Regions from separate parts of the Synechococcus sp. R55.2 genome, predicted to be linked through region 2. Evidence: predicted binding sites of a transcription regulator. Region 2 holds the regulator's gene; each other region holds the start of a gene.
The links. The regulator NtcA, encoded in region 2, controls nitrogen genes in cyanobacteria. The targets are predictions, from matches to a motif close to GTANCNNNNGNTAC.
Positions count from the first base shown of each region.

Region 1 (5,086 bases), on a different contig from region 2:
TATTTTGCCAGCCGTCTCTCAACAGCCGGGATCCACACAGAGCACCCAGGTATCTTTGCTGCCGCCCCCCTGGGAGGAGTTCACCACCAGGGATCCCTTCTTGAGGGCGACGCGGGTCAGCCCCCCTGGGTGAACATAAATGTCCTTGCCATAGAGGATGTAGGGCCGCAAGTCCACATGACAGGGCTCCAGACAGGGGCCTTCTCCCCGATCCACCAAGGTGGGCACGCGAGAAAGGCACAGGGTGGGTTGGGCGATGTAGTTGCGCGGTTGGGCGCGGATTTTCTCGGCAAAAGCAGCCCGCTCTTCCGGTGTGGCCTGGGATCCCATCAACATGCCGTAGCCACCCGACTCGTTGGCTGCCTTCACCACCAGCTTGTCCAGGTTTTCCAGTACGTACGCCTGATCCTTAGGATCCCAGCAGAGGTAGGTGGGCACGTTGGGCAAAATGGCCTCTTCTCCCAGGTAGTAGCGGATCATCTGCGGCACATAGGCGTAGATCACCTTGTCGTCCGCCACCCCTGTTCCCAAAGCGTTGGCAATCGCCAGCCGCCCTGACCGATAAACCTCAAACAGGCCCGGAACCCCCAGTAGAGAATCGGGGCGAAAGGCCAGCGGATCGATGAAGTCGTCGTCGATACGGCGGTAGATCACATCCACCCGCTGCAGCCCCTTGGTGGTGCGCATTTGCAAATAGCCATCTGCCACCACCAGATCCCGTCCTTCCACCAGCTCCACCCCCATCTGCTGGGCGAGGAAAGAATGCTCGAAGTAGGCGGAGTTGTAGATGCCGGGGGTGAGCACCACCACCGTTGGATTGGCCAGTTGCGGCGGCGCCAGGTAGAGCAGAGTATCCAACAAGTGGCTGGGGTAATCGTCCACCGGGCGGATCCCCATTGTGTTGAACAGGGAGGGAAAGGTGCTTTTCATCACCCGCCGATTTTCCAGCACGTAGGAGATTCCCGACGGACAGCGCAGGTTGTCTTCCAGCACGTACCAAGTTCCGTCCCGATCCCGCACCAAGTCGGTGCCGGTGACGTGGCACCAAATTCTCCCCGGTGGGTTGAGCCCCACACAGGGCCGCAGAAATCCCTTGGCCGTCTCGATCAGCTCGGCAGGGATCACCCTATCCTTGAGGATTTTCTGGTCGTGATAAACATCGTCGATGAACAGGTTGAGGGCGTGGATGCGCTGCTTAAGGCCCTTCTCCAGCCGCTGCCACTCGGAAGCCGAGACGATACGGGGAATAATGTCAAAGGGGAAAATCCGCTCTGTGCCCTGGCTATCGCCATAGACGTTGAAGGTCACCCCCATTTGAAAGAGGGCCGCCTGCGCCGCCGCTTGCCGCTGCTGCAGTTCCCCTTCTTCCAGAGAATGAATGCGCTCAATCAACGGGATCGCCTCAGGACGGGGCTGGTTACGCCCCAAAAACAGCTCGTCGTAAAACCCCTCGCCCGGGTCGTAGGCATCAAAACGCACGTCTGGGATCCCTGGAACGCTATCATCTTCTTCTACTTCTTCTACTGTTGGCGGCTCTGGATCTGCATAGTGTGCTTTCAGCTACTTTTAGCCTGGTAAAAAGAAAGGACTCCGTCCCGCTGACGCGAAAGGACTCCGTCCCGCGAACAGTGGGTTGGCCAAACCAGGGGGGGAGCTCTAGGGATCCGCCACCTCAAAGGCCCATAGCCCCCGCTCGGCAGGGATCCGATGCAACTGCCCCTTGGGAAAGCGCCGTTGCAGCTCTGCCCCCTGCTGATCCCATACTGCCTCATTCGTGAACAGGGTAAACGGCGGTTCTAGGTCTTGGCCGGGCAACGTCTCTGGGGAAAAAACCTTCACCTCCTGCTCCGGCCCAGCAAAAAATTGAATCCAACTTTGCCAGTAGATAGGCTCTCCCCAGCTGAAATAGGGGTAGGCAGTGCTAGCCGCCAGATAGAAGCGGTAGTCGGGATCCCCTTGGCGAGCTGCCACATAGCGCCCGGTAGCCCCCACATCATTGCCTTGAGTCCAGCCCTTGAAGACAAAATCTCCGAAGATTGCCAAGTTCCATCCCCCAATCGCCAGGATCGCGCCCCCCATCGCCACCGCTAGCAACCAACCTCTTGCCTGAGATCCTGCCCACTCCAGAAGACCGCTCAGCGCCCGCAGGAGCACCTGGATCCCTTCTAGGGTGAGGTAGGCCACGAAGGGCAGAATGACCAGCAGGCGGGTGTAGTTGGGGGCTTTGGTGATGGCCAAGCTAAACAGCAGGTAGAGAAATAGGAAGCTGCCGATACAGAGCCAGTCGTGGGGCTGGCTGCGCTTCTTGAAAAGGCGGTAGAGGCCGGATCCCAGCCCCAGCCAGATCAAAGCCCCCGTCAAGGGATCCACAAAAGCATGGCCGTAGTTGGGATAGATGTAGCCGCGGTCGTGCTGGCCGGGGTCGTTGAACATACTCAGGCCGTTGAAGATGTTGCGCCAGACCGCCTCCTCTGGCGTAGCCGCATTCACCCACATCTGTTGTAACGCCCGCCCTTCCGGGAAAAAGAGAAATTGTTGGCGAGAGTACTCGGCGCTCACCGCAGGTGCTGTGACCGTGGCCACCAGAATGGGCCCAGCCACCAGAAAAAAGCCCAGCGCCGCGGGCACCGTCAGCTTAGCCAGGACCCAGAGGGGATTAGCTTGCTTGTTTTCTCCTCGGAGATCCTCCCGGCCCAGGAGCAGGTACAGAACTCCAAACAGCAACCCCAGCAGGATCACCACCCGCCCCGGCAAATAGCCGTAGAGGGAGAAAGCCGCCGCTCCTCCCCCCAGATAGAGCAACAGGGGGTTTTTCTCCCGCACCCCCTTCAAGATCAAGGCCAAGGCTGCACACTCTACCAAGACAATGAGGTTTTCCCGCATCGCCATACGGCTAATAGCCAGCAGGGCATGGTTGGATCCCAAGAGGGCTGCCCCGGCCAAGGCCAGACGGGATCCCCAAAATGCCCGAAAAAACCCGTAGGCCACCAGAATGGTGACGACCCCGAAGGCGGCATGTACCGTGCGCACATTGAGCAGCGTGACTCCCCCCATCAGCCGCGTCAGGCCGCCGAAGAGGCTGAACATGAAGCGGGGGAAATAGAAATACTCCGGCATCAGCCCAAAGATATCGGGATAGCGCACCCCTGAGGCGCGACGGGCCATGGAGGTGATCACAATCTCGTCAGTATTGATCTGAAAAGGGATGTTGGGCAGGTCGTAGAGGTAGATCGGGGCAAAGACCAACACCAACAGCCCCAGGTGCAACAGCTCCTGTTGCCAGCGCAGCCGCGTCGGATCCCAAGGGGGTTGAGCCGGGGAAAACTGCGCCCAATACAACCCCACCAGCAGGATGCTCAGCAGCCAGAGGCCAATCTGCAGCACGTGGTAGCCAAACACCCCGTACCAGAGGATCAGGGCTACCCCCAAGCCCAAGCCGGATCCCAGCAGGGGCAGATGCCGGGAGGTCATCACCCTATCCCAAACCGCCATAGAACCGATACGACTGGAATCAGGAACGAATCGATCCCTCTCAGCCTACCAGGCGCAAGATGCTCGACAAAACCAGAACTCAGTCAGCGCCCTCCCCCCTAGTCTTTCTCCCAAGGGGCGAGGGGAGATCAGAAAAGGTTGGAATCAAAACTTTGCCCCACCTGTTCTAGGGATCGCCAACAGGGATTCACAAAATCAATAACCCCGCATCGGCTCCGCCTCTGGCTCCAATTCCGGATCTATGAAGTTGGACGGATCGTAGAGGAAGCGGTTGACCTCGTCCTCAATGCGATAGATCTCGAAGGGCTCCAATTGTTTGCCAGTTCGCAAGGCCAGCAGGTAGCCATCCACCAGCAGACGTAGCTCATCGGTGCGCCGGTAGCCCCGCTGCCAGGTATCCACCAGAGCATCGGTCAAAGCCTGATAGTGCCGGATCAACTTTGGGTCTTGCAACATGGTGTTCCCTTGCCCTGCCTGTTTCTATCCTAACGTTTGGTGTCTCTTTGTAAGGGGTGATTGCAAACGGGATCCCGAAGCTTGGTCTCTTCTTGGCTTCAAGCCATGGGCAGGTGCAGCCGCGAAGGCGTCTCGCCACCGCTGCGGAGAGTGATGGTGAGAATGCGGGCCTCAATCAGCCGCTCTTCCCGCATTCCCGTGCCTGTGTTGACAGGATAGGCCGGAAAACAAGCCGCGCTAAGGCTGAGGCGCAGAGCATGACCGCAAGGAATGCGAATACAGGTGGGCTGACAGGGAATCAGAATGGGGGTACTGGGCTGGGGATCCCGTAGGCGACAATAGCCTTGGGAAAAGTTATACACCTGCCCATCGGGCCTTACCACCGAGAGCACAGCGCAAAGATCGAAACTGGGGCTGTCGGCCTCCGCGTACACCTCCACAGCAATGTCCCCGACCAGAACCAGCTCGGCTTGCAGCGGCGGAGTGGTATAGGTCAGGACATCGGTGCGGCAGTCGAGGGCGGAGCGCTCTTGCGGCCCGGCAGGCTGAACTAGGTGGCCCCCCAAGGCCGGCACCGGTCGCCAGGGATCGTGAACAAAGGTATCCGATTGTTGCGTCGGCGAGGGTTCAGGGCGAAGGGATCCCTCTGCTTCTGAAAGGGCAGCCAAGCCGGTGCTGTGTAGGTAAAAAGCTTTTGGCTCAGGGGTAGGCCAAGCATCAAAGCCGCGCCAGCGGTTGGATCCCATCTCGAACAGGCGTACCGGCGGCTCCTGGAGGATCCCTGTATCTTTGCCTTTGAGGAACTGGTCAAACCAGCGCACCTGCAGGCAATCGATGGGGCTGACAGCCTCTGGGCCAAAGTCCAACGCCCCCACTTTGCGCCCCCAAGGGAGATGGATCCAAGGGCCGATGATCAGGTATTGAGGGTTCTGGCTGCGGGCGCTCATTTCCTTGTAGAGGCGCAGGCTACCACTCAGGTAGCTGTCAAACCAGCCGGCAATGTGTAGCATCGGCAGATCCACCACCTCTAGACGGGGAGAGAGCTTGCGCCAGTATTCATCCGGCTCGCTGTGCTCCAGCCAGTCGAAGTAATAGGACTGGGGGGCATACTGCTGCAACACCCCCGGCTTGAGGGGGA
Region 1 is NZ_JANSIH010000219.1:20,391-25,476, forward strand. It holds gene NW838_RS07695 (circularly permuted type 2 ATP-grasp protein) at 19-1,479, opposite strand; gene NW838_RS07700 (glycosyltransferase family 39 protein) at 1,657-3,471, opposite strand; gene NW838_RS07705 (DUF6761 family protein) at 3,688-3,948, opposite strand; gene NW838_RS07710 (CocE/NonD family hydrolase) at 4,047-5,086, opposite strand, start outside.
Region 1: a site for NtcA is predicted at 1,551-1,564, ahead of NW838_RS07695 (circularly permuted type 2 ATP-grasp protein). Genes of this name have one in related genera too.

Region 2 (5,086 bases):
TTTAATCGTTCCATAAAATCTTTTAATCGAAGAGTATCGGCTGCCCATAAAGGTAGCTATTTGATCTAGCTTTCCCTCTTTCTCTCCCACAGCTATGCTTTTTATCTTTATGTTTTTTGAGTTTAAGAACGACTCTATCTTTGATATATCAACAGTAGCTGTCCCATCTTTATCTCTTGGCACGTCGTCTATTGGCTCAGGATCTGGTGCTTTATCAATAACCTGAATAGCCTGATCATTCTGGGAGTCCTGATCTGTAGTTTGAAATATCTCTAATCCGTGAGAATTTTGAAGAGCAACCTGTAGTTGCTGATAAGTATATTCGGTTTCTTTCACTAAGTTTTCCAGGATGACTTGCTGATTGTTTAGCTGCTCATCATGTTCAGCTAACTTTACAGATATAGCCTGTAGAAGGTCTCTACTCCAATCTTGTAGCAAGCTTTGACAGTTATCGGCAAGGCGAAATTTAAACTCTTCAAGATTATCTTGGGCAGCCTGTAACTTTTGAGAGATTTTGTCTGCCAATCTTTCGCTCAATTTGATTAGCGCTTTGTTCGCGTCGTTGAGTTCTTGGCTGTGTTGGCTTAGCTGTGAAGATATCTCTCTGATAATCTCTCGTTTCCAGATCTCCAGTTTAGGATTTGCCCCATACTGGCGAGCAACGTAAATACCTGCCGAGAAACCAATAGCTACCCCAATCAATAAAACCAAAACTAAGTCCATCAGATGCTCCTGCCCTTCATTACCGTTACTTTTCTTTCAAGACAACAAGGGATCCCAGCCAGCCTTGCTGAAGAGCCTCTTGAGCAGGAGTCAGCTCAGGCAATACCTCCAACCTATAGACATCAGGCCGAGGGGGATCCAACGGGATCCAAAAGTGTTTCAACTGGTCCGCTTGAAAGACGCTTAAACAGATGATCTGGTGGGGCTGATAGGCTGTCAAGCGTTCTGTCAGGTTGGCGGCGCTCACCTTGAACCCATCCAGGGCCACCAGCTCATCGCCGGCCCAGATGCCTGCTTTTTGCGCCGGGGATCCCATCTCTACTGCGCTGATGCGATTGCCCTCGCCGTTGAAATTGAGGCCCAGGTATGGGATGGGGTTGGGGCGGCTGAAGTGGGCTTTAAGGGTGAGGCCAAAGGGGTGTAGGTAAGTGTTGTAGTCTAGCTCTTCCGTGCCTTCCACATAGGCGGAGAAAAACCGGCCAAGATCGGCACCGGCTGCCCGCTCAAACGCCTCCCGCAAGTCTTGGTCGCTGTAGCCCTTCTCTGACCGACCAAAGCGCTGCCACAGATCCTGCAAAGCCGTATCCAGGGATCCCTGACCGCCGGAAAGGTGGCGAATGTGCAGATCCAGCAGCCAACAGACCAAAGCCCCCTTTAAGTAATAAGAAACCTGGCTGTTGAGGGTGTTTTCGTGGGGGCGGTAGAGTTTGATCCAGGTATCGAAGCTGGACTCCCGCAGCGATTGCACGGCCCGGCCCGGAGTACGCTGCAAGCGGCCAATCTGTTCGGAAAGAATCTTCAAGAAATCGCCGGCACTGAGGATCCCTGCCCTCAACAAGATGACATTTTCGTAGTAGCTGGTCGCTCCCTCACAAAACCACAGGCATTCCAGATAGTTTTCTTGGTTGTAGTCGATCTTTTCCAATGCCAGCGGACGCAGACGCTTGACATTCCAGGCATGAAACAACTCGTGGGCCAGCAAAGACAAAAAGCGCCGATAGGACTCCGGCTGATGCAGCTCCAGCCCAGAGTAAAGAAGGGTGGTGCTGTACTTGTGCTCAAGGCCACCAAATCCTCCCGGCGACAAATGCACAATGAACCAGTAGCGGTCGTAGGGTAGCCCACCGAAAAACGCGGCTGTGGTTTTGACAATCGCCTTAGCATCAGCGACAGCCCGCTCCACATCCAGAGTGCCCGACCCCCAAACCACAAGGTAATGCGGGATCCCTTCCACCTCAAACGATTGCACTCGATGTGGACCCACCTCCACCGGGCTATCCACCAGCTCGTCATAGTCCTCTGCCACAAAAGACTGGCCGGAAGCGGGATCCCCAGAAGAGGAGATCAAAGGCCGCAAACTGGTGGCGATGTGCCAATCCGGCTTGGGGGGGATCACCGTCAAAGTGTAGGGTTCCCGCTCGCGACCGGGCACGTAGAGGAAGAGCGCTGCCCCGTTGAAATAGGCGTGGGTCAAATCCAGATGGTTCGTGCGCACCGTCAGCTCATAGGCATAGACCCGATAGCACACCTTCACAGCAGAAGAACCCGGCGGATCGATTTGCCAGGTATTCTTATCCACCTTCCGCCAGGCCAAAGGGATCCCTTGCTCAGTTGCCGCCTGAAACTCCTGCACATGACGGGCATACTCCCGCACCAAGTAGGATCCCGGCGTCCACACCGGCAGTCGCAGCCGCAAAGGCACCTCTGGATCCACCTCTTGGATCTGCAGCTCCACCTCCAGGAGGTGATTGGCCGGATCCGGCATCCGCACCGTGAAATGCTGGCGGCTCAGCCGAGAAGGTTCAGCAACAACAGCCTCCGGGCTCCCCATAGATAGATAGAATGTTCCAACCCACTCCACTCTCTACCGCCAAGGGCCGATGCAACCCCCAGCGACAATGGCTCTTATCCTAACCCCTGCTTTCGGTTGGGGATCCCTTTCTGGGGCAAAAACGAGACTCAAAAATGTAGCACGTGCTACAAAGATGCCTGGGCAGAACCTTCTACTTTAGGGTAAATCTTGGTATCATCATCGATTCTGAAGTCAAGGGGTTGCAACCTAGCCTAATGCTTCTAGATTGATCTTAATAGGTTGATCTTAGGTATAAACTGACCTTAAAAGGTTGATGAGTATGGCGGTGGCCGTAGCGGAAAAATCTCTGATCACAGCCTTCAAGCAATTGGGAGGCCCTCACCATCCTCCGGTTATCGAAACGTTTGAGCGCGGGAAGACCATTTTTTTTCCAGGGGATCCGGCGGAGCGGGTTTACTTTTTGGTGAAGGGAGCCGTTAAGCTCTCGCGGGTCTACGAAATGGGGGAGGAAATCACCGTCGCCCTCCTACGCGAAAACAGCATCTTCGGCGTGCTCTCCTTTATCACAGGACAGCGCTCTGATCGCTTTTATCACTCGGTGGCTTTTACGCCTACTGAGTTGCTCTCTCTGCCGATCGAGCAGGTGGAAAAATCCTTGCAGGAGAACGCCGAACTGGCCATGTTGCTGGTTAAAAGCCTGTCGTCCCGCATTTTGCAAACGGAGATGATGATCGAGACACTGGCTCATCGCGACATGGGATCCCGTCTGGTCAGCTTTTTGTTGATCCTCTGTCGCGATTTCGGAGTGCCTGGCCCAGATGGGGTCACCATCGATCTCAAGCTGTCTCACCAGGCCATTGCCGAGGCCATTGGCTCAACCCGCGTCACCATCACCCGCCTGTTGGGAGAGCTGCGCAAGAAGAAGTACATCTCCATTCACAAGAAGAAGATCACCGTACACGACCCGATGCGGCTGAGCCATCGCTTTGCCTAGAAGGAAGAGGAGAACACCTCCTGAGCAGCACCCTGCCTAGGCAAACCCCGCTCGATGGTTGGTTGAAGCTCTGGCCGGCCTATGTTCAATCTACTGCTGCAGCCTTGAAGAATCTCTGTGCCCGAAGGACAGACTTAAAGTTTTCTGGAAGCTGACCGGATCGCGGGCAAAAACCTACTAGTCTATGGGGGGATCTGGCTTTGGCCAGAGCTATCTAGCCAATTGCTGAGGTGTAACTGTGGAAACAGCCATCGAGTGGATTACCGCCCATGAGATCCTCGACTCGCGAGGGCGTCCCACCTTAGAGGCCCTGGTGGGTCTAGCCAATGGGGCAACGGGCTTGGCGCAGGTTCCCAGCGGTGCTTCGACCGGCACCTTCGAGGCCCACGAGCTGCGGGACGGGGATCCCAAACGCTACGGCGGTAAGGGCGTGCTGAGGGCGGTGGAAAACATCCTTGGCCCCATCCAGTCGGAGCTGCAGGGAGAAGATGCCCTCAACCAAGCCCGTATTGACCAGTTGCTGATCGACCTGGACGGCACCCCCAACAAGTCCCGCCTGGGGGCCAACGCTATTTTGGCAGTTTCTCTGGCGACAGCCAAAGCGGCTGCGGAAGCAGTGGGCTTGCCTCTTTACAAATACCTGGGGGGGCCCTTTGCCAACCTGCTGCCGGTGCCGCTGATGAACGTGCTCAACGGCGGCGCCCACGCCGACAACAACGTCGATATTCAAGAATTTATGCTTGTGCCCATTGGAGCGGCCAGCTTTCGCGAGGCGCTGCGCTACGGGGCTGAGGTGTTTGCGGTACTAAAACAAGTGCTGCAGCAGAAGGGGCTGTCCACCGGTGTGGGGGATGAAGGGGGGTTTGCTCCTGATCTCGACTCCAATGCGGCGGCTTTGGATCTGCTGATGACGGCTATTGAACAGGCAGGCTACAAACCGGGAGCAGATATCGCCTTGGCCTTGGATGTGGCCGCCAACGAGCTGCTGCAGGATGGGCAATATCACTTTGAGGGCAAAGCCCACAGCACGGCTGATATGGTGGCTTACTACCAGCAACTGCTGGCCAACTATCCCATCCTTTCCATTGAAGATGGGCTAGCGGAAGAAGACTGGGCCGGTTGGCAAGCCATGACCGCTCAACTGGGATCCCGGGTACAGCTGGTGGGAGATGACCTGTTTGTAACCAACCTGACCCGCCTGCAAAAGGGTATCGACAGCGCCGCCGCCAACGCCATTTTGATCAAGCCCAACCAAATCGGCACCCTGACGGAGACCGTCTCGGCCATCCAATTGGCAGTTCAAGCCGGCTTTCGCACCATCATCAGCCACCGCTCTGGCGAGACGGAAGACACCACCATTGCCGACTTGGCGGTGGCCACCCGTGCCGGGCAGATCAAAACCGGATCCCTCTGCCGCAGCGAGCGCATTGCCAAGTACAACCAACTGCTGCGCATCGAAGACGAGCTGGGGGAAGCGGCAGTTTATGCCGGTCGGGTGGGCCTGGGTCCTAGGTTGTGTTGATCTTTCATTTGAGCCAAAAGAGAGCACTGACGAG
Region 2 is NZ_JANSIH010000099.1:8-5,093, reverse strand. It holds gene NW838_RS03605 (hypothetical protein) at 1-723, opposite strand, end outside; gene NW838_RS03600 (M61 family metallopeptidase) at 749-2,554, opposite strand; gene ntcA (global nitrogen regulator NtcA) at 2,856-3,530, shown strand; gene eno (phosphopyruvate hydratase) at 3,769-5,052, shown strand.

Region 3 (5,086 bases), on a different contig from region 2:
AGATCCGTTCGGTTTTCAAGGCACGGATGAGATCGGCCCGGGTCAGTTTCAGGGCTTCGATCACCTCAGCCCTCTGGGCCAGCTTCACCTCGGGGTTGCCCGCTTCCACCAACTGGTCGTTGACGTGGATGGCCTGGATGATTCGGTTGTAGCGATCCACTTCCCCCAGCAAGTTCAACAGCAGCGGCATGCGACGGCTGCGGAAAATCCAATAGGCTTGGCCCAGGGCGGCAATAGCCGCCAGGATCCCCCATTCCACCAGCCAAGTGCCCCAAGTGGCCTGTAGGCCAGGGATCCAAATCCGCCCCACCAGGGTAAGTAGGGATCCCCCTGTCCAGAAGGTCAAGAAACGCAAGAACAAGTCCAGCGTCAGCAACAAGCGTAGGAGATCCCAGAAAGCGGAGAACTGGCGCAGGCGATCCTTAAAGCGACGAACGGGCTGAGGCCGATACAACCAAGCCACCGGCACTTGAGAGAGGCTTTCAACTTGAGCTGGGGAGATGATCAGCTCTTGTAAGTCCCGCTGCATCGCCATTTACTCTGCTGAGGCTGGGAAGTTTTCCCATTGTACTTGCGACCTTGAGCAGCTTGGGCTTGCTCAGGGATCCCTTCCCAGAAGGGAAGCTGCCTGGCCAAGTCTCGATAGAATGGGGTTCGCTGGGCTGTTTGCGTCTTCACGCCCTCGTGCTCACGTTGTAGGGCAACAGTGAGACACAAGACAGCTCGTCAAACGCAAAGGAGAAGAGCAGGGTGACCAGCCAATTGCGCCAACTGAAGGCCCATCTCGCTGAACCGGAAAACTTTGCCCCCTACGGACAGGTCATTTGCCCCACTCCCGATCACAAACCCTTCGACAGTCAAGATGCTCAGTTGTTCTTGAATCAAGGGCAGCCCCGCTTTTACATCATGCGCTTGCCTCGCCGCGGCCTCAAGTTTACTCAGATCACCCACCACATCCGCTGCACCCAGTGCCTGGGATCCCTCAATGGCAAGGAGTGGTTTATTGGTGTTGCACCGCCTGCCGATGAGCTGCACGTGGATCAGATTCAAGCCTTTCGGGTGCCTGGGGATCGCTTTATCAAACTGGAGATGGGTACCTGGCATGCCGGCCCCTATTTTGACCACGAAGAGTTCATCGATTTCTACAACTTGGAGCTGGCCGACACCAACATCACCGATCACGAAACCATAAACTTACTCCAAACCTACAACCTGGAGTTCCAGATCACCCCCTGACAAGCTTTTGGGGATCCCTTATCAATCGGGCAAAAAGCAGCATTGATCACAGCAATCTTTCGCTTGAGCGCAAGAAGAGTTGTGGGGATCCGTACTCCACTATGGGTGGAGAGAAAAAGTGGGCTTGGATCCCAGTCCTGGTGGATGTAGCCGACTTGGGTGAGCGTTCCTTGACTTGGGCTTAAGTTATACCCTTGTCGGCATGAGTTTTGACGCTGTGGCCCACTCGGCCAGGTGATAGAACAGGGTCAAACCCAACAGCATTTGGGAGGTTTGTTGTCATGGCTACGTTGCAACCCAAAGTGACCCACCAGCTTTTGGCGGCCTTAGCCCTGTTTGCCTGTCTGGGCTTGTTGCCTGCTTGTGGCGAGAGCAGCAGCAGCACCGTCAGCCCCCCCAGCATCACCCCCACCCCCACCGGCTCATAATTCGGCTGGTTTTTGCATGCCCTTGCAGCGGTTGCCCAAGTTGGTTCAGCTTTGGGCTTTGAGGATCGCGGGGATCTTTTGTCTTTGTCTGCTGGCGGCCTGTGGAGGATCCCCTACCTCGATGGAGCCACCGCGGGCAGGGGAAGTGCCGATTGCCAGCTTCCTGTGCCGGTTGGATCGCCAGACCCGCAGCTTCACGGGGCCTATTTACGCCGAACAGCCCCAGGTTGCTACCTGCAACCCCGGTCGCCTTACGCCTGCAGCAGCCCAAAAGATGATGGATCGGCTGAATTTTCTACGGCTGTTGCACCAGTTACCGCCGGTGAAGCTCAATCCTCAGTTCCTAGAAGCCGCCCAGCAAGCGGCCTTGATGCAGGTAGCCAATGGTACTCTCAGCCACCAGCCGCCCCCTTCTTGGCGCTGCTTTACCCCTGCTGGGGAGGCGGGATCCCGCTTCAGCAACCTGGCGGTTGGGCCCATCCTAGAGCTGAACGGCCCCGATCCAGGCCGGGTGTTGGCGCGGCAGGTGGACATCTATTTTGCCGAGCCAGGTCGAGAAAACTTTGTGGATGTGGGGCATCGCCGCTGGAACCTGTATCCTCAGTACGCCCAGGGGGCCTACGGCATTGTCTTTGACCCACGGGCTGGACGGGTGACCCAGGCCAACGCCAACTGGATCTTCGGTTTTGACGAGTCGGTGCCAGATCCAGAGTTCATCGCCTTCCCGGAGAAAGACGGCTACCTCTACCGCCTAGAAGGGTTTTCCGGCCAGCCCCTGTCTGCCTACCGCTGGTCTTTCTCGGTGCCCAGCCGTGGCGGCAAGGCTGATCTCAGCCAAGCCCAAGTCCGCATCACCGATGCCCTCAGCGGCGAGCCGGTGCCTGTTGGAGATCTCCGCGTGGGGGATCCCGCCTTTGGCCTGGAAACTTTGACCTACTCCGTGGGTTCGATCCAGCCCAATCGCAACTACACCTTTGAAATTAGCGGCATTCGCCTCAACGGTGGCCCCCCCCGCAGCTACCGCTACACCACCGCTCTCTACGACTGCGATCCCCAAACTTCCCAACGGCCCGCACCCCTCACCGAAGGGCTGGGGATCCCGCCCCGTCTGCTCTGGCAGATGGAGCCTTTCAACTCTTTCAACCCTCTCAACTAGCTTTTCCTCACCCCCAGCCCCTTTCCCAAAGGGGAAAGAGGGGTCTGCTGCTCCTGGAAGCCTGACTTTATGCATAAAGCGCAATTCGAGAATGACAAAACTGCATAACCTGTTACAAAGTGTAACTGCCAATACCAAAGTTAACGGTTCGTCATCGCTAGGGTAGCTAGTGTTCACCCCACGGCAGCGATCATGGCGAACCAATTTGAACGCCTCAAAAGCGAAAAGGATGGGCTGGCGGTCAAGGCCGAGCTGGAGGCGTTTGCCCGGATGGGTTGGGAGAACATTCCTGAAGACGACCGGGATCACCGCCTCAAGTGGCTGGGGATCTTCTTTCGCAAGCGCACCCCAGGTCAGTTCATGCTGCGGCTGCGCCTGCCCAATGGGATCCTAACCAGCGGCCAAATGCGGATGTTGGGCGCAATCATCCACCCCTATGGAGAACAGGGCGTAGCCGACATCACCACCCGGCAGAACCTGCAACTGCGGGGCATCCCCATCGAGGAAATGCCCCAGATCCTGGGCTACCTGAAAGAGGTAGGCCTGACCAGCATCCAGTCGGGCATGGACAACGTGCGCAACATCACGGGATCCCCTCTGGCCGGTATTGACCCGGATGAGCTGATCGACGTGCGCGGTCTCACCCGCAAGGTGCAGGACATGATCACCAACAACGGCGAGGGCAACCCTTCCTTCAGCAACCTGCCGCGCAAGTTCAACATCGCCATCTGCGGTTGTCGCGACAACTCCGTGCATGCGGAGATCAACGACCTGGCCTTTGTGCCCGCCTTCAAAAATGGCCGCCTGGGCTTCAACGTCCTGGTGGGCGGCTTTTTCTCTGCTCGCCGCTGCGCCGAGGCAATTGGCCTAGATGTCTGGGTGGATCCCCGCGATGTAGTTCCCCTGTGCGAGGCGGTGCTGCTGGTCTACCGGGATCACGGCCTGCGGGCCAACCGGCAAAAGGCGCGGTTGATGTGGCTCATTGACGAGTGGGGCCTAGAGAAGTTCCGGGCGGCTGTGGAGCGCCAGATAGGCCACCCTCTGCTCAGGGCAGCGGAAAAAGATGAGGTGGTCTGGCACAAGCGGGATCTGCTGGGGGTGCATGCCCAGAAGCAGCCGGGCCTCAACTTTGTCGGCCTGCATGTGCCGGTGGGGCGGCTCAACGCCCTGGAGATGATGGAGCTGGCCCGCTTGGCGGAGGTGTACGGCTCCGGGGAGCTGCGGCTGACAGTGGAGCAGAACGTGCTCATCCCCAATGTGCCCGACTCCCGAGTGGCCCCGCTCCTCAAAGAGCCGCTCTTGAAGAAGTTCTCCCCCAACCCAGGGCCCTTGCAGCGGGGGTTGGTGTCCTGTACGGGCAACCAGTTCTGCAACTTTGCCCTTATCGAGACCAAAAACCGGGCTGTGGCCTTGATGGAGGAGCTGGAGGCGGAGCTGGAGATCCCCCAAACGGTGCGCATCCACTGGACGGGCTGCCCCAACTCCTGCGGCCAACCCCAAGTAGCCGATATCGGCCTTATGGGCACCACTGCTCGCAAGGACGGCAGGGTGGTGGAGGCCGTGGACATCTACATGGGGGGAGAGGTGGGCAAAGACGCCAAGCTGGGCGAATGCGTGCGCAAAGGGATCCCTTGCGAAGACCTCAAGCCGGTCTTGGTGGAGCTGCTCATTGAACACTTTGGGGCCAAGCCACGTCAGCATCCGTCCGCTGCCCAGGCTTCTGTTTTGGTAACCCGCTAGCGGTTCTGTTGCCGTCCTGAAAGTTTTTCTTTCTTCGTCGTTGTAAATCTTGGAGGTTTCGATGTCTAAGCTGTTCAGCACTTCCTCTCCCGTCTCCCGTCGGCAATTTTTGGCCGGGGTGGCTGCTCTCACGGCTGGGGCGGCCACGGCTGGGATCCCGCGCGCCCAATCGCAATCCTTGGGCAAAGGCTACTGGGTGGCGCAGGCCGATACTCCCGAAACCACCAGCGCCAAGCTGGGGTTCATCGCTCTAACCGACGCGGCCCCCCTGATCATCGCCAAAGAAAAAGGGTTCTTTGACAAGTACGGCATGAAAGACGTGGAGGTGGTCAAGCAGGCCTCTTGGGGCACCACCCGCGACAACTTGGTGCTGGGATCCGCCGCCGGCGGCATCGATGGGGCACACATCCTCACCCCCATGCCCTACCTCATCACCACCGGCAAAGTTACCGATGGCAAGCCGGTGCCTATGTACATTTTGGCCCGTCTCAATCTGGACGGTCAGGGCATTAGCATTTCCAACCAA
Region 3 is NZ_JANSIH010000432.1:8,296-13,381, reverse strand. It holds gene NW838_RS14500 (hypothetical protein) at 1-535, opposite strand, end outside; gene NW838_RS14495 (ureidoglycolate lyase) at 751-1,236, shown strand; gene NW838_RS14490 (hypothetical protein) at 1,518-1,664, shown strand; gene NW838_RS14485 (CAP domain-containing protein) at 1,681-2,820, shown strand; gene NW838_RS14480 (ferredoxin--nitrite reductase) at 3,013-4,560, shown strand; gene NW838_RS14475 (CmpA/NrtA family ABC transporter substrate-binding protein) at 4,622-5,086, shown strand, end outside.
Region 3: a site for NtcA is predicted at 2,942-2,955, ahead of NW838_RS14480 (ferredoxin--nitrite reductase). Genes of this name have one in related genera too.

Region 4 (5,086 bases), on a different contig from region 2:
CTCTCCCTCGAAGGGCACATAGGCCACTGGGATCCCTTTGGCCCGTAGGGCTGCCACCATCCTCTCCGCCTGATTGGGGGGCACGATGGCGTCTTCCAAGCCTTGAAAGAAGATAACCGGACAATTGAGGCCCTCCAGGTGATGAATGGGGGAACGCTCCCGGTAGAGATCCCGCCGCTCTGGGTAGGGGCCAATGAGGCTGTCCAAGTAGCGAGACTCGAACTTGTGGGTCTCCTGGGCTAGGGCTTCCAGATCGCTCACCCCGTAGTAGCTGGCACCCGCCCGGAAGACCCTGTGGAAGGTCAAGGCCGCCAACGTGGTATAGCCGCCAGCGCTGCCCCCTTGAATGAGCAGCCGTTCCCCATCCACCTTGCCCTGTTCTGCCAAAAATTGGGATCCGGCGATGCAATCTTCCACATCTACCAGGCCCCACCGGCCTTTGAGAGCATCCCGATAGGCCCGTCCGTAGCCGCTGCTGCCCCGGTAGTTCACATCCAAAACGGCAATCCCCCGACTGGTCCAGTATTGGATCCCCAGGTTGAGCACGGCTGCCGTCGCCCCGGTGGGCCCGCCGTGGCTTTTCACCAGCAGGGGTGGCTTTTCGCCAGTGGGAGCAACAAAGTCGCGGTTCTTGGGGGGATAGAAGAAAGCATAGGCCACTGCCTTGCCGCCGCCGGTGGGAAAAACAATAGGCTCTGGGATCGACAGATAGTCGGGATCCACCGCCACGCTGCTGGAACGGGCCACCACTTCCACCTGTCCAGAAGGCAAATCCAAACAAACCAAGGCTATGGCTTCCGTCGGGGATCCGGCCAGGAAAGCGGCTTTTTCCCCACTCACCTGCAAACCGCTGATCTGGGTGTAGGGCAAGGGGATCCCTGCCAACTGTCCTGAATGGGGATCCAGATAAGCCAGATGAGACAGCCCGTCTTGTTCATAACAGGCCAGGATGCGCCCATCGCCACAGAAGCCGTAGGTGCTCAGGCCAAACACCCACTGCGGCTCTCCAAACTCCGCTTCCATAGGGCAGAGGGGAATGGGGCCCTGGGGATCCCAGCGATAGAGGTTCCACCAGCCGCTGCGATCCGAAACAAAGTAGAGATCCCCCTCCGGTGACCACTGGGGCTGGAAGATCGACTCGGCAGGGCCACCGGCCAGCTTTTGAGGTTCTCCCAAGCTGCCGTCAGGGTTCACCTCAGACCGCCACAGCTCTGTGCCGTCCCAGGGCATTTGGGGGTGATCCCAGGTCAGCCATACCAAGGTCTGGCCATCGGGGCTGAGGCGAGGGTTGGCATAGAAATTGTGCCCAGAGGCCAAAACGCGCTGGGATCCGCTTTCCAAGTCAATCGAGACAAGGCTGTTTTCCGGCTCTCCCTGGCGGCTGTGATCTTCCCGCACACAGAGGATGCGTCCACGCGCCCGATCCACCACCCCATCTGCATAGCGATAGGGGCCTGCTTCCGTCAGGGGCTGGGGATCTGAACCCGGCAGCAGGCGGTAGAGCCGTTGGTCAGCGAAGTTGCAAAAATACACTACCCCTGCCGACACCCAATAAGCTCCACCCCCATACTCATGCACCCGCGTCCGCACATTGAAAGGTGCCGGTGTCAGCTCCACCAGGATCCCGTCGGCAGAGCGCCGCATCAACACATTGCGCCCTTTTTCTTGCGGGCGGCCCTCCGTCCAGTAGAGATCCCCCTGATCCCAAACCATCTGTCCCAAGCGCAGGGATCCCGTCACCACCAGGTCAGCGGTAATCGGGGATCGCCAAGATCCATAGCCGGCCTGCTGCACCATAGGCTGTTAATTCTCCACCCCAGAACCCCTATTATGCCGGCAGCAAGGGATCCCTGCCTCTGCCTGCAGCCTGCGGGGAAAGGGCTCGGATTCTGGGAAAAGGTATCCCACGATACAATTCTCTCCGGGCCGAATGGGTTTGATGGAACACGTTAAGGCAACAGGGATGCACAACGCTTTCTCGACTGCAGGATTAGCCTTTTCCTCTGTTGAGGTTGGGAAGGCATTCGGTGAAAGCCTCAGCTGAGCGCAGTTGGGCAGGTTCAACACATGGGCGAGGTGATGAGCTAAGTGCTTCCCTCTGTTGGCCGGGCTGCTGCAACAACTGGACTTCTTAATACCCTTTGCACTCACTTCGTTTCGGAGATCACCGATGGCTCTATCATTTAATCGTCGTCAAGTGCTGAAAATGGGCGCTCTGGCCGGAGCCGGGGCTGCCCTAGGGCCGCAGATCTGGGTGAAGCGATCCGTGCCCGCCTACGCCCAGGGAGAGACCATCCGCGTTGGCATTTTGCACTCCCTTAGCGGCACCATGGCCATTTCAGAAACCAGCGTGGTGGATGCGGAAAAGCTGGCCATCAAAGAGATCAATGCCGCCGGTGGGGTTTTGGGCAAGCAGATCGAGCCGATTATCGAGGATGGGGCTTCCGATTGGCCAACCTTTGCCGAGAAAGCCACCAAATTGATCGATGTGGACAAGGTGGCAACGGTATTCGGCTGCTGGACTTCGGCCAGTCGCAAAGCGGTTTTGCCGGTGTTTGAATCCAAGCAGCACCTGCTCTGGTATCCCGTGCAGTACGAAGGACAAGAGTGCTCCAAAAACATCTTCTACACCGGCGCTGCCCCCAACCAGCAGATCGAGCCTTCGGTGGAATGGCTGCTCAAGAACAAGGGCAAAGAGTTCTTCCTGGTGGGATCCGACTACGTGTTCCCCCGCACGGCCAACACCATCATCAAGGCCCAGTTGGAAGCCCTGGGGGGCAAAGTGGTGGGTGAAGACTATCTGCCTTTGGGCAGCACAGAAGTTACCCCCATCATCAGCAAGATCCGGGCCGCTCTTCCCAATGGCGGTGTGATCTACAACAGCTTGAACGGCGACAGCAACGTGGCCTTTTTCAAACAACTGGAAGGGGCAGGGCTGGGGCCAGATCGCTATCCTTCCATGTCCGTCAGCATTGCTGAAGAAGAGGTACAGGCCATCGGCCCCGAATTCTTGGAAGGGCACTTCGCCGCCTGGAACTACTTTATGACGGTGGATACGCCTGCCAACAAGAAGTTTGTGGAAGCTTTCAAGGCAGAATACGGCCAAAACCGCGTCACCAACGACCCGATGGAAGCCGCCTACATCATGGTTTACATCTGGAAGCAGGCAGTGGAAAAAGCGGGAACAGTGGAAATCGACGCCGTGCGGCAGGCAGCCTATGGCCAGACCTTTGATGCCCCAGAAGGCTTGGTAACCATGAACACCAATCACCACCTGACCAAGTATGTGCGGATCGGCCAGGTGCGCTCTGACGGTTTGTTTGATGTCATCTTTTCTACGGATGCCGTGGAGCCGCAGCCCTGGAACCAGTTTGTGGCAGAGACCAAGGGCTTTGCCTGCGATTGGTCAGATCCGGCCAAGGGCGGTCGCTACAAAGTCAGCTAGTCCTGGCCAGGGCTGGGATCCCTTGCCGTTTGGATAGGGTCGGGGATCCCGCCTAGATGCTCGGTTAGCCTCCCTAGTTTAGTTGGAAGGAGGATCCCCTGCCCATGACCTTGCTCCTGGACAGCTTGTTCAACGGCATTAGCATTGGCACCGTCTTGCTAATAGCCGCCTTGGGCTTGGCCATTGTTTTCGGCCTCATGGGGGTCATCAACATGGCCCATGGGGAGCTGATGATGTTGGGGGCCTACACCACTTTTGTGGTTCAAAATGCCTTTCGTCCCCTAGGGGATCCCTGGCGGGATCTGTACATCTTTCCAGCTTTGGTAGCTGCCTTTGCCGTCACTGCTCTGGTAGGGCTGGCCTTGGAGCGGGGGGTGATCCGCTTTTTGTATGGCCGACCCTTGGAGACCCTTTTGGCCACCTGGGGCGTGAGCCTGATCCTGCAGCAGTTTGTGCGCAGCGTCAATTGGGTGCTGGCTTTCCGCTTGGGGGCCTTCGCGGTGCTCTTTTTCGGCGGCTGGTGGCTTTTGTCCAGGCGGGCGGATTGGCCGCGTCTCAAGGGGTGGACGCTGGCGCTGCTGTTGGTGCTCTCCCGGCCATTGCAGCGGTGGGGGGGCGGGTGCTGGCGCAAACCTATGCTTTAGCAGTCACTCAACCCTGGTTTGGAGCCCAGAACAAAGATGTGACTGCTCCCCGTTGGCTGGGGGGTGGGATCCCGGTGGGCAGCCTGTTTTTGCCCAATACCCGCCTGTTTATCATCGCCCTCACTGTCTTCTGCATCCTAGGGCTGTACTTCTTCTTGCAGCGCACCCGCTGGGGGCTGCGCATCCGGGCGGTTACCCAGAATCGGGCCATGAGCGCCTGTGTAGGGATCCCTACGCAAAAGGTGGATGCCCTTACCTTTGCCGTCGGCTCGGGTCTGGCGGGAGTGGCCGGCGTAGCGGTCAGCCTGCTGGGATCCGTGGGGCCGAACACCGGCCAAAACTACATCGTGGATACCTTTATGGTGGTCGTGGTGGGGGGTGTCGGTAAGCTTTTGGGCAGCATTGTGGCAGCGCTTGGGATCGGGATTGCCAACTTTGTCATCGGTTCCGGGACGCTGGCTTTGATTTTTCCCAACGTGCCCATCCTGACCGATACCCTCAACTTTTTTGCCACCACGAGCATGGCCAAGGTGATGGTCTTTGCTTTGATCGTGGCCTTTTTGCAGGTGCGACCTCGGGGCCTTTTCCCCGAAAAAGGTCGTATGGTGGATGCCTAGGGAATGATCTCGCTTGGCGAAAACTCTAGGACCAGACTCTCCATCTTCTACTCCCTCACAAAGCCCATGAAACTGGTTCATTCCCCCCGTGCTGATCATGAAGTGGCTGCTCCCGCCGCGGGTGGGGATCCCAATTCTTCTCGCAAGCTTCTGTGGGAGGCCGGGATCCTCATCGTTTTGGTGCTGGCCTTGATCTTTGTGGCCCCAACTGTGCTGTCTGGCTTTCGGCTCAACTTGTTGGGGCGGTTTCTGGCCCTCAGCATTGTAGCTTTGGGAATCGACCTCATCTGGGGCTATACCGGCATGCTCAGCCTGGGGCATGGGGTGTTCTTTGCCTTGGGGGGCTACGCTCTGGGGATGCACCTGAAATTGCAATTGCC
Region 4 is NZ_JANSIH010000095.1:310-5,395, forward strand. It holds gene NW838_RS03420 (S9 family peptidase) at 1-1,797, opposite strand, end outside; gene urtA (urea ABC transporter substrate-binding protein) at 2,171-3,445, shown strand; partial or broken gene urtB (urea ABC transporter permease subunit UrtB) at 3,550-4,706, shown strand; gene urtC (urea ABC transporter permease subunit UrtC) at 4,710-5,086, shown strand, end outside.
Region 4: a site for NtcA is predicted at 1,900-1,913, ahead of urtA (urea ABC transporter substrate-binding protein). Genes of this name have one in related genera too.